2 regions of the Bradyrhizobium sp. NP1 genome follow, and region 1 is predicted to be linked to the other one. Evidence: predicted binding sites of a transcription regulator. Region 1 holds the regulator's gene; the other holds the start of a gene.

What was found. The regulator PhoB, encoded in region 1, activates phosphate uptake and scavenging genes when phosphate is short. The targets are predictions, from matches to a motif close to TGTCATNNANCTGTCAT.
Region 2: phnF (phosphonate metabolism transcriptional regulator PhnF) is a predicted target of PhoB. The motif match lies at 2,855-2,871, and genes of this name have one in related genera.

The regions. Positions count from the first base shown of each region.
Region 1 covers NZ_CP127385.1:829,288-835,675, reverse strand. The annotation lists gene QOU61_RS03920 (aspartate aminotransferase family protein) at 1-785, opposite strand, end outside; gene QOU61_RS03915 (GcrA family cell cycle regulator) at 1,251-1,763, shown strand; gene phoB (phosphate regulon transcriptional regulator PhoB) at 1,933-2,637, opposite strand; gene phoU (phosphate signaling complex protein PhoU) at 2,696-3,415, opposite strand; gene pstB (phosphate ABC transporter ATP-binding protein PstB) at 3,443-4,264, opposite strand; gene pstA (phosphate ABC transporter permease PstA) at 4,261-5,112, opposite strand; gene pstC (phosphate ABC transporter permease subunit PstC) at 5,117-6,106, opposite strand; gene pstS (phosphate ABC transporter substrate-binding protein PstS) at 6,285-6,388, opposite strand, start outside.
Region 2 covers NZ_CP127385.1:5,727,675-5,734,062, reverse strand. The annotation lists gene phnD (phosphonate ABC transporter substrate-binding protein) at 1-295, shown strand, start outside; gene phnE (phosphonate ABC transporter, permease protein PhnE) at 357-1,241, shown strand; gene phnE (phosphonate ABC transporter, permease protein PhnE) at 1,238-2,086, shown strand; gene phnF (phosphonate metabolism transcriptional regulator PhnF) at 2,083-2,811, opposite strand; gene phnG (phosphonate C-P lyase system protein PhnG) at 2,932-3,393, shown strand; gene phnH (phosphonate C-P lyase system protein PhnH) at 3,397-4,005, shown strand; gene QOU61_RS27860 (carbon-phosphorus lyase complex subunit) at 4,009-5,112, shown strand; gene QOU61_RS27855 (alpha-D-ribose 1-methylphosphonate 5-phosphate C-P-lyase PhnJ) at 5,109-5,993, shown strand; gene phnK (phosphonate C-P lyase system protein PhnK) at 5,986-6,388, shown strand, end outside.

The DNA.
Region 1 (6,388 bases):
GCGCTCGCCAGCACCGCGCCAATCGGAAAACCGCCGCCGAGCGCCTTGGCGAGCGACATCACGTCAGGGGTAACGCCGAGCCGCTTGTAGGCGAACAGCTCGCCGGTGCGGCCCATGCCGGTCTGCACCTCGTCGAAGGCGAGCAGAAGGCCGCGCTCGTCGCAGAGCTGGCGCAGCGCCTTGAAGAAGGCCATCGGCGCCGAGCGCACGCCGCCTTCGCCTTGCACGGGCTCGATCAGGATGCCGGCGGTGTGGGGACCGATCGCCTTCTTCACCGCCTCGATGTCGCCATGCGGCACCTGGTCGAAGCCGTCAACCGGCGGCCCAAAACCTTCGAGATATTTGGCGGAGCCGGTGGCGGCGAGCGTCGCGAGCGTGCGGCCGTGGAAGGCGCCCTCGAAGGTGATGATGCGGTAGCGCTCGGGATGGCCCTTGGAGAAGTGATAGTGGCGCACCAGCTTGATCACGCCCTCCATCGCTTCCGCGCCGGAATTGCAGAAGAACACGAGGTCGGCGAAGCTCTCATCGCACAGCCGCGCGGCGAGCTTCTCGCCATCGGGGCTCTTGAACAGGTTCGACATGTGCCAGAGTTTCGTCGCCTGCTCCTGCAGCGCCTTGACCAGATGCGGATGCGCGTGGCCGAGCGCGTTGACCGCGACGCCCGAGGTGAAATCGAGATAGCGCTCGCCGTTGGTCGCGACCAGCCAGCAGCCTTCGCCGCGTTCGAAGCCGAGGTCGACCCTGGCGAAAACCGGAAGCAGATGCGACGTGGCGCTGTTGGTCATGGCGGTCACTTGAGCGTTCGAGAACAATGATGATGCGCGCATTGGCGCGGCCGCATCAACAGCAGAAAACAAAACGTGCCGCCTTTTCAGGGCGGCACGTAGAAGCATTCTAGGCGCGCAGAGATGGGTGTCAATGCCGTCAGGCGCAGGCTGCGCGGGGCCTGTGCCGCCCGTAACATTGCGGTGTGGTGGAAAAGACAAAATCAAATGCATAAGTAACGGAACATGTGGACGTCGTGGCCGGGGACTCTTGCGCCCGAGTCACGCCATATTGTAGCGTTTGGGCCGTCGGATACGACATCTCGTGCGGCGGTTCTGACCCTCAAGAGTGTTAACGGTTCGCGTAAACGTCCGGGCGCGCCTGATCGGCCCGGCGAGGGTTAAGGGATTCTGCGCGCAGGGATTTTTTTTGGCATCGCAGCACCGCCTGGCAAGCGGCCGGCGCTACGCGAAGGGAAGAGCGTGATGACGGTATTGACCTGGTCCGACGAGCGCGTCGAGCAGTTGAAGAAACTCTGGGAGGCCGGCCTGTCGGCGAGCCAGATCGCCGCCGAGCTCGGAAACGTGACGCGCAACGCGGTGATCGGCAAGGTGCATCGGCTCGGCCTTTCGGGCCGCGCCAAGAGTCCATCGTCGGCGGCGCCACGCCAGCGCAAGGCGCGCCCCGCCCAGCACATGATGCGGGTATCGCGCCCGGTCTCGCGCGGCAACACGGCGCTCGCGCACGCCTTCGAGGTCGAGCTCGAGCCCGATCCGATCGCCTATGACAACGTGGTGCCGATGAGCCAGCGGCTGTCGCTGCTCGAATTGAACGAGGCCACCTGCCATTGGCCGGTCGGCGATCCCGCCAGCCCCGACTTCTTCTTCTGCGGCGGCAAGGCGCTTGCCGGACTGCCCTATTGCGCACATCACTCGCGGGTCGCCTATCAGCCCGCCGCCGATCGAAGGCGGCCGTCGACCAAGCCGAATTCGAGGTAGGCTCGCTCGCCGGCGGATGTCGTCCCCGCGAAGGCGGGGACTCCGAACCACTGAACCACGTGGTCATTTCGAGCTGTCGATGCAGCTCGTCCAAGCAATCAAGACCTGCGGTTATGGGTCGCGGCCCGCGCGGAGCCTATCAACGCGCGCGTTCGCGGGACGACGGCGATCACTCCGCGGCTTTGGCGAAGCGGTCGTCGAGCGCGTAGCCGGCGCCGCGGACGGTGCGGATCGGATCCTGCTCGCGGCCCGGATTGAGCAGCTTGCGCAGGCGGCCGATATGCACGTCGACGGTGCGCTCGTCGATATAGATGTCGCGGCCCCAGACGCTGTCGAGCAGCTGCTCGCGGGAAAACACCCGGCCCGGGTGCTCGAGGAAGAATTCGAGCAGGCGATACTCGGTCGGGCCGAGATCGATCGGACGGCCGGATCGCGCCACGCGGCGCTTCTCGCGATCGAGCTCGATGTCACCATAGGCGAGCACGGTTGCGAGCCGTTCGGGGCTCGCACGACGCAGCAGGCCTTTCACGCGCGCCAGGAGTTCCGGCACCGAGAACGGCTTGACGATGTAGTCGTCGGCGCCGGTCGCAAGCCCGCGGACGCGCTCGCTCTCCTCGCCGCGCGCGGTCAACATGATGATCGGAAGCTGCTTGGTCTCGGGCCGCGCCCGCAGGCGCCGGCACAGCTCGATGCCGGACAGGCCCGGCAGCATCCAGTCCAGCACGATCAGGTCGGGAACGCGTTCCTTCATTCGCGTGTCGGCATCGTCACCGCGCGCCACCGTCTCGACCTCGTAGCCGTCTGCCTCGAGGTTGTAGCGCAACAGCGTGGTCAGCGCCTCCTCATCCTCCACCACCAGTATGCGCGCGCTCATGGCTAGGTCTTCTCCATTGGCTTGAGCCGTGGCCTGATCCGCTGCTTCGCCCCGCGGCTTAATTGTTGCCCGGAATCGTGGCAGCGAAGGTCGTCATGTCACCCTTCGGACGCTTGTCGAGAATCTGCTGGCCTTCGATCATGTAGAACACGGTTTCCGCGATATTGGTCGCATGGTCGCCGATCCGCTCGATGTTCTTGGCGCAGAACATCAGGTGAATGCAGAACGAGATGTTGCGCGGATCTTCCATCATGTAGGTGAGCAGTTCGCGGAACAGCGAGGTGCAGATGGCGTCGACCTCCTCGTCGCCCTTCCATACGCTCATCGCCGCCGGCAAATCGTGCGCCGCATAGGCGTCGAGCACGCTCTTGACCTGCTGCTGAACGAGGTCGGTCATGTGCTCCAATCCGCGGATCAGCTTCAAGGGATGGAAATCGCTTTCCAGCGCGGCGACGCGCTTGCCCATGTTCTTGGCGAGGTCGCCGATCCGCTCGAGGTCGATCGCCACCCGCATGGCGCCGACGATCTCGCGCAGGTCGACCGCCATCGGCTGGCGCCGCGCGATGGTCAGCACCGCGCGCTCCTCGATCAGGCGCTGCATGTTGTCGATCTCGAGGTCGGCCGCGACCACGCGCTGGCCGAGCGCGATGTCGTGGCGCACCAACGCGTCGACGGATTCGACGATCATGCGTTCGGCGAGGCCGCCCATCTCCGCTACCAGGCGGGTGAGTTCCTGCAGGTCGCTGTCGAAAGCCTTGGCGGTGTGTTCAGAAGCCATGTGTCAAAATCCTCCGCGGTCAGCGTGTCAGCCGAAGCGGCCGGTGATGTAGTCCTGGGTACGCCGATCGCTCGGCGAGGTGAAGATCTTGCTGGTCTCGTCGAACTCGATCAGCTCGCCGAGATACATGAAGGCGGTCTTGTCGGAGACGCGCGCCGCCTGCTGCATGTTGTGAGTGACGATCGCGATCGTGTACTGCTCGGACAGTTCCTGGATCAGCTCCTCGACCTTGGCGGTGGAGATCGGATCGAGCGCCGAGCACGGCTCGTCGAACAGGATCACCTCCGGCCGCACCGCCACCGTGCGGGCGATGCAAAGCCGCTGCTGCTGGCCGCCGGACAGGCTCAATCCGCTGGCGTTCAGCTTGTCCTTGACCTCGTTCCAGAGCGCGCCGCCGCGCAGCGCCTTCTCGACCCGGTCGTCCATCTCGGACTTGGAAATCCGCTCGTAGAGGCGGATGCCGAAGGCGATGTTCTCGTAGATGGTCATCGGGAACGGCGTCGGCTTCTGGAACACCATGCCGACCCGCGCGCGCAACAGGTTGAGGTCGAGCCGGGGGTCCAGGATATTGGTCTGGTCGAGCATCAACTGCCCACTGGCGCGCTGGCCCGGGTAGAGGTCGTACATCCGGTTGAAGATGCGCAACAGCGTCGACTTGCCGCAACCGGAGGGACCGATGAATGCCGTCACCCTGTTGGTGCCGAGCGTCAGGTTGATGTTCTTCAGCGCGTGGTTCTCGCCATAGTAGAAATTGAGGTTGCGAGCGGTCACCTTGGCGGGCGCCTCCGGCAGCGGCACCGAATGGCCGTGCGAGCTTGCGGTACTCATGGATACAGAAAGATCGTTCATTTTGCGCTCCTCTCGGCGCCCAGGATGCGCGCGCCGATATTCAGCGCGAGCACGGTCAGTGTGATCAGCAGGGCCCCGCTCCATGCGAGTTGCTTCCAGTAGGCATACGGGCTCTGCACGAAGTTGTTGATGGTCACCGGCAGGTTGGCCATCGTCTTGGTCAGGCTCAGGCTGAAGAACTGGTTGGACAGCGCGGTGAACAGCAGCGGCGCGGTTTCGCCGGCGACGCGTGCGGTCGCGAGCAGCACGCCGGTGATCAGGCCGCTTCGCGCCGCGCGGTAGGCGATCCTCTTGATCACCAGCGAGCGCGGCAGCCCGAGCGCGCTCGCGGCTTCCCGCAGCGGGTTCGGCACCAGCAGGAGCATGTCCTCGGTGGTGCGCAGCACGACCGGGATCACGATCACCGCAAGCGCGAGCGAGCCCGCGATCGCCGAGAAGCCTTTCATCGGCACCACCACCGCGCCGTAGATGAAGAGACCGATGATGATCGACGGCGCGCTGAGCAGGATGTCGTTGATGAAGCGGATCACCGAGGTGAGGCGGTCGTTGCGGCCATATTCGGCGAGGTAGGTGCCGGCGAACAGGCCGAGCGGCGCGCCGATCCCGACCCCGATCCCGGTCATGATGATCGAGCCGGTGATGGCGTTGAGCAGGCCGCCTTCGGTCGAGCCGGGCGGCGGCGTGTTCTCGGTGAAGACCTGCAGGTTGAGGCCGGCGATGCCGTTATAGAACAGCGTGAACAGGATCAGCGCGAGCCAGGTGACGCCGAACAGCGCCGCGCAGACGCACAGCCCGCGGACGATGATGTCCCGGCGGCGGCGGCGCGCATAGATCGAGTTGAGGGCCATGGCGCTAGTTCCCCGCCTTCTTTTCCAGGCGCAGCAGCATCAGCCGCGCGGCGGCAAGCACGATGAAGGTCAGCACGAACAGCAGCAGGCCGAGAAGGATCAGGCCCGATTGATGCAGGCCGTCGCTTTCGGCGAACTCGCTGGCGATCGCCGCCGAGATCGTGGTGCCCGGCGAGAAGATCGATCCGGTGATGCGGAACGAATTGCCGATGATGAAGGTCACCGCCATGGTCTCGCCGAGCGCGCGACCGAGCGCCAGCATGATGCCGCCGATGACGCCGACGCGGGTATAGGGAATGACCACGCTGCGCACGACCTCCCAGGTGGTGCAGCCGACGCCGTAGGCGGCCTCCTTCAGCACCGGCGGCACGGTGCGGAACACGTCGACCGAGATCGCGGTGATGAACGGCAGCACCATGATCGCGAGAATCAGCGCCGCGTTGAACAGGCTGAGATAGGACGGCGGGCCGGCGAAAATCGCTCCTAGCACCGGCACGCCGTCGAACAGGTGGATCATCGCCGGCTGGAAGGTGTAGGCCAGGAACGGCCCGAGCACGAAGAAGCCCCACATGCCGTAGATGATCGAGGGGATGCCGGCGAGCAGCTCGATCGCAATGCCGATCGGGCGGCGCAGCCATTGCGGGCAGAGCTCGGTGAGGAAGATCGCGATGCCGAGGCCGACGGGAATGGCGATCAGCATCGCGATGAAGGAAGTCACCAGCGTGCCGTAGATCGGCCCGAGCGCGCCCAGCACCGGCGGGTCGGCCGAGGGCGCCCAGCGCTGCGTGGTCAGGAAGCTCACGCCATATTCCCGCATCGCGGGCCAGGCACCGACGATCAGCGACAGGATGATGCCGCCAAGGATGAGCAGCACCGAAATCGCCGAAGCGCGGGTGATCCAATAGAAGGTGATGTCGCCGAGCTTGAAGGCACTGAGTGCCTTGGCGCGATCGTAAGGCCCGGCGGCTTGCAACGCGTCGCTTTCAACGGCCATCTCTGCCACGCCAATCCCCTGGTCTCTAGCAGCTTACGCGATCCGGGCCGCGTTTGGCTGGGTCCGGTTTCTCTTTCGTTTGCGCCTTCTCTTGAAGAAGGCGACGCGGGTGGTTCGAGCCGCCCGCGCCCCTGTACCTGAAGACCGGGCCTCCCCTGGCCAGGGGAGGAGCAGGCCTTTAGCTCTTGATATCCGACGACCAGGTCTTCTCGATCAGATCGACGACGTTGGCCGGCATCGGAATGTAGTCGAGCTCCTCGGCCATCTTGCCGCCGTTCTTGA
Region 2 (6,388 bases), 2.8 Mb from region 1:
CAAGGGCATGGTGAAGGCGGCCGACGGCACGCCGATGAAGAAGGAGGATTTCCGCATCATCGTGAAGTCCGACCTCATCATCAACTCGCCCTACGCCTATCTCAACAGCTTGCCCGACGACATGAAGGCGGCGATCAAGCAGGCGTTCCTCGACGCGCCGCAGAAGGACGCGGAAGCTTTCAAGAAGCTCTCCGACGGCAAGAACCGGCCGTGGCAGCCGGTGAGCAACGCGGACTACGACAAGACCATCGAACTGATCAAGTTCGTCGACAATCTGCGCAAGAAGGGATCCTGACGATTTGTCGGGAAGGCCGGGTCGAACGGACCCGGCCTTTTCTCCAGCGCGGCATGAAAAAATGACAACGGCCGTATCGATCCTGCCGAGCCAGCAGCTTGCGGCCTTGAACCTGGCCTATCGTAAGGCCGCGGCGCGGCGGCGCCTTCGCTTCACGATCGCGCTGGTATTGTTTTTCGCTGCCCTGGTCGTGGCAGCTGTCGGCGCGGAAGTGAACCTGCGTACGTTTTTCACCCATTTCAGCAACTTCGTCAGCTATTTCGGCCGCATCCTGAGCCTCGATAACGGCGCCTGGGTCTGGACCGATCCTGCCGAGTGGTTCTGGGGCTGGCACAAATGGCTTCGGCTGCTCGGCGAGACCATCCTGATCAGCTATGTCGGCACGCTGATCGGCGCGATACTCGCCTTCGTGCTCAACTTCTTCGCCGCCGAAAATACCTCGCCGGCACCGTGGCTGCGCTTTGCGATGCGCAGGCTGCTTGAGTTCGCCCGCACCGTTCCCGGCATCGTCTTTGCGCTCATCTTCGTCATTGCCTTTGGCCTTGGGCCGATGGCGGGCGTGCTGGCGGTGGCGATCCACTCCACCGGTGCGCTCGGCAAGCTGTTTTCGGAAATCGTCGAGAATGCGGACATGAGACCGGTTGAAGGCGTGCGTTCGACCGGCGCCGGGTGGATTGCCTGCATGCGCTTTGCGGTGCTGCCCCAGGTGATCGCGGGTTACGCGAGTTACACGCTGCTGCGTTTCGAAATCAATGTCCGTGAGGCCTCGGTCATGGGTTTCGTCGGCGCGGGCGGCATCGGCCAGGAACTCGTGGTCGCGATCCGGAAATTCTATTATTCGGACGTCAGCGCCATCCTCGTGACCATCATCGTGACCGTCTTTATCATCGACATCGCCACCGGATGGCTGCGCGGCCGGCTGTTGGGTAAGGAATCGCGGCCGTGAATCCAGTCCAGCCCCCGGATCTCGAACAACTCCGCGCGCGACATCCCGATATTTTCGCGCGGCCGGCAGCCGCGCGGCTGGCGACGCCGCTGGTGGCGGCCTGCGCCTTCGGAATTTTCGTGTTCGGGCTCGTCGACCTCGACTTTTCGCCGGCCAGATTGCTTTCCGGCCTTCGTCAGCTCGGCTGGATCACGCTGATGATGATCCCGCCGGATCCCGGCTCGTCCTTGCCGCTCTATCTGAAGGCGCTGGGCGAGACGCTGTCGATCGCGCTGCTGGGCACCACGCTTGCCGCGCTCATGGCGCTGCCGATCAGCCTGTTCGCGGCGAAGAATGTCGTGCGCTCGAATGTCGTGAGATTTCCGGTACGGCGCTTTCTCGATTCGATCCGCGGCGTCGACACGCTGATCTGGGCGCTGGTGTGGATCAACGTCGTCGGTCTCGGTCCGTTCGCCGGCGTGCTCGCGATCGCGGTTTCGGATTTCGGCGCGTTCGGCAAGCTGTTTTCCGAAGCGATCGAGGCCGCCGACCGCAGGCAGGTTGAGGGGGTCAGGGCATCCGGCGGCAGTGCGCTGCACGAAATCCGCTTTGGACTGATGCCGCAGGTGCTGCCAGTGATCGCGGGACAGGTGCTCTATTTCATCGAATCGAACACGCGCTCGGCGACGATCATTGGCATCGTCGGTGCGGGCGGCATCGGCCTTCAGCTCGCCGAGCAGATCCGGGTGCTGGAATGGCAGAAGGTGTCATTCCTGGTCCTGATGATCCTGATCGCGGTCGCCGCGATCGACTGGATCTCCGGAAAGCTCCGCTTTGCGATCATCGGCCGGCGCGCGGTCGCCTAGCCGCCATCAACCACGAACGCAACACGTTCGGCGGCAAAGCGCGAGCGCTTGGTCACCAGCGGGGTGCCGTCCGCATCGAGGTCGGTGCTGTCGACGACCAGGACGGGCCGGCCGAGCGTAAGGTCGAGTCTCGCCGCGTCGGATGCCTCGGCAATGGCTGCGGTGATCCGGGTCGACCCGCGGCGGTAATCGCGCACGCCATAATGCTCCAGCAGCTTGGTCATCGAGCGGGCGGTGGCAAAGACGTGGCCCGCTCCCGGAAAGCGCTCGGCGGATAGCCAGCTCGTGGAAATGCAGATCGGCACGCGGTCGGCAAAACGCAGTGCCTCGATCCGCGCCAGCGGCGCGCCGGTCTTCAGGCCGAGCAGCCGGGCGACCTCGCGCGTCGCGGGCTCCTCGCCGGCCTCGATCAGTTGCCCGCGCGGCTCGCGCCCGCCGGCACCGACGATCTCCGAAAATCGCGTGCGCGAGCGCAGCGGGTAGGCGAGCCGCTGCGCCTCGACATAGGTGCCGCTGCCGCGTTCGGCGCGCACCAGGCCGCGCTCGGCCAGCATCGCCAGCGCGCGGCGCACCGTGTGACGGTTGACGCGATAGAGCTCGGCAATCTCGGTCTCGCCCGGCAGCTTCGTGCCGGCGGGAAACCGGCCTTCAGCGATGCCGCGCTCGATGCCGTCGGCGACCTGCCGCCACAACGCCACGCCGGTGCTCAGATCCTGCATGCTCATGGGATGAAATGGTCCGAACGGGGAACCGCGAAAATCATGCGCGTGTCATGAAACAGTCATGGCGTTTGAATATCAAGTTGTCTAGTATCATAGACAACTTGAATCGGGCAAGGGCCGGCCATGGCGGCGATCACGGACAGCGGCGGAGAGGCGAAGCGCAAGGCGGCAATGGCGATGCTGGCGCAGGCTTCCACCGCCGAGATCGTGCGCCATCTCGAGGGTATCGAATTGCCGGTGCACGAAGACCTGCGCGAGGCCGAGAACGGCCTTGTCATGCTGCGAGGCCGGATCGGCGGCGACGGCGCGCCGTTCAATCTCGGTGAGGCGACGGTATCGCGCGCGGCAGTGCGGCTTGCGACCGGCGAAACCGGCTTTGGCTATGCGCTCGGGCGGGACAAGGAAAAGGCGCGGATGATCGCGCTGTGCGACGCGCTGACCCAATCGAAGGAGTTTGCCGGCGTCGTCGAAGCCAGGGTGCTTGCGCCGCTCAGCGCCATGATGCTGTCGCGGCAAAACCGCAAGGCCGCCGAGGCGGCGGCGACGCGGGTCGATTTCTACACGCTGGTGCGCGGCGAGGGATGAGCCATGACGACGATTGCGGAACTGCCTCCGGGATTTGCCGACAAGGTGCTGTCGGCGCAGTCGACCTTCCGCTCGGTGATGGAGGCGATGGCGCGTCCGGGCACGGTGCAGCGCGTCGCGGCAAGCGTCGGTACGCCGACCGGTGTAGCGCGGGGCACGGCTGCCATCGCGCTGACGCTGTTCGACCACGATACGCCGATCTGGCTTGATCCGATGCTGGCGCAGACTTCGGAGATCACGCGGTGGCTCAAATTCCACACCAGTGCGCCTGTCGTCGTCGATTCGTCGATCGCGAGTTTCGCGCTGATCGCTGATGCGGGCGCGCTGCCCGGTCTCGATCGATTTTCATTCGGCACAAACGAATATCCGGATCGTTCGACCACGCTGGTCATCCAGGTCGAAAGCCTGGCTCAGGGGCCTGCCTACCGGTTGCGTGGTCCCGGAATCGAGGATGCGACGATCCTGCAGGCGACCGTCCGTCCGCCGGATATGTTCGAGCGGCTTGCTGTCAACGCCGCGCTGTTCCCGCGCGGTATCGATGTTCTCCTCGTGTGCGATGACCTGGTTGTCGCGCTTCCCCGTACCACCCGGATTGCCGCTTACGGAGCCTGATCCATGTATGTCGCCGTCAAGGGAGGCGAACGCGCCATCGAGAACGCGCACCGGCTGCTCGCGCATGAGCGCCGCGGCGACCGCGACGTTGCGGAGGTGACGCTGGCGCAGATTTCCGAGCAGCTCGCGCTCGGGGTCGATCGCGTCATGGCCGAGGGCTCGCTGTACGACCGCGAGCTTGCGGCCCTTGCGATCAAGCAGGCGCGGGGCGACCTGATCGAGGCGATCTTCCTGGTGCGCGCTTTCCGCGCGACCCTGCCGCGTTTCGGTGCCAGCGAGCCGGTCGACACGGGCAGTATGCAGGTGAGACGGCGGATTTCCTCGACTTTCAAGGATATCCCCGGCGGCCAGATCCTCGGTCCCACCTTCGACTATACGCACCGGCTGCTCGACCCCCAGCTTGCTGACGGCTTTGTCCCGGATCAACCGGTGACCGGCGAAACAACCGAGGTCGCGACGCCGCGCGTCACCGATATTCTCGGTCGCGACGGCCTGATCGAACCCTCGCCGGAAGCGGAAGAGGGGGCCCCGGTCGGCGACCTCACGCGCGAGCCGCTGGCCTTTCCCGCCGATCGCGACCTGCGCCTGCAAAATCTGGCGCGCGCCGACGAAGGCTTCCTGCTGGCGCTCGGCTATTCGACGCAGCGCGGCTATGGCCGCAACCATCCTTTCGCGGGCGAAATTCGCTTCGGCGAGGTCGAGGTGGAGTTCTTCGCCGAGGATGCCGGTTTCGCCGTGCCGCTCGGCTCGATCAGCGTGACCGAGTGCCAGATGGTCAACCAGTTCAAGGGCTCGGCAACGGAAGCCCCGTGCTTCACCCGCGGCTATGGGCTCGCCTTCGGGCAGAGCGAGCGCAAGGCGATGTCGATGGCGCTGGTCGATCGCAGCCTGCGCGCCCGCGAGCTCGGCGAAGAGGTGCTGGCGCCGGCGCAGGACGAAGAGTTCGTGATGTCGCATTCCGACAATGTGCAGGCGACCGGCTTCGTGGAGCACCTGAAGCTGCCGCATTATGTCGACTTCCAGTCCGAGCTTGGCCTGCTGCGCAAATTGCGCAAGGAGTTTGCCGAAGCCGCGGACGGACTGCCGATGCGGGAGGCCGCGGAATGAATGCGCCGGCCTACAATTTCGCCTATCTCGACGAGCAGACCAAGCGGATGATCCGCCGCGCGATCCTGAAGGCGATCGCCATTCCCGGCTATCAGGTGCCGTTCGCGAGTCGCGAAATGCCCATGCCCTATGGCTGGGGAACCGGCGGCGTGCAGGTGACCGCGGCAATCCTCGGACCCGACGACGTTCTCAAGGTGATCGACCAGGGCTCCGACGACACCACCAATGCGATCTCGATCAGGAAATTCTTTGCCAAGACGGCCGGCGTTGAGACCACGACGTCGACGAGCGACGCGACCGTGATCCAGACCCGTCACCGGATCCCGGAAGCGCCGCTGCATGCGGGACAGGTGCTGGTCTATCAGGTGCCGATCCCCGAGCCGCTGCGCTTCCTCGAGCCGCGCGAGACCGAGACGCGCCGCATGCATGCGCTTGCCGAGTACGGCCTGATGCATGTCAAGCTCTATGAAGACATCGCGCGGTTCGGCCATATCGCGACCGCCTATGCCTACCCGGTGAAGGTGAACGAGCGCTACGTGATGGACCCCTCGCCGACGCCCAAATTCGACAACCCGAAGATGGACGATTGCCCGGCGCTGCAACTGTTCGGCGCCGGCCGCGAGAAGCGCATCTATGCGATTCCGCCGCACACCAAGGTGGTGTCGCTCGACTTCGAGGATCACCCGTTCTCGCGCTACCGGTTCGACGCGCCCTGCGCGCTGTGCGGGGCGGAGGATTCCTATCTCGACGAGATCGTCATCGACGACAGAGGCGGGCGGATGTTCGTCTGTTCCGATACCGATTACTGCGAGGGCCGGCAGGCCGCGGGTCACCGTGGCACTGAGCACGCCGCACCCCACAAGGAGAGGGCGCATGGCTGAGCCGCATCGTGCGACTGACGATGACCAGCCGCTGCTGGTCGCGGAAAAGCTCGGCAGGAATTACGGCCGGCTGGCGGCCTGCCGCGATGTGTCCTTTGCGCTCTATCCAGGCGAAGTGCTGGCCGTCGTCGGCGAATCCGGCTCGGGCAAATCGACGCTGCTGCAATTGCTCTCGGCGCAGCTTGCGCCGAGCGCGGGGCGGGTCTCCTACCGCATGCGCGACGGGGTGCTGCGCGATCTCGCGAGCCTTGGCGAGGCCGAGCGGCGTTTGCTGTTCCGCACCGACTGGGGCTATGTGCATCAGGACCCCGCGCAGGGCCTGCGCATGGCGGTGTCGGCCGGCGCCAATGTCGGCGAGCGCTTGATGGCGGTCGGCTGGAATCACTACGGCCGCA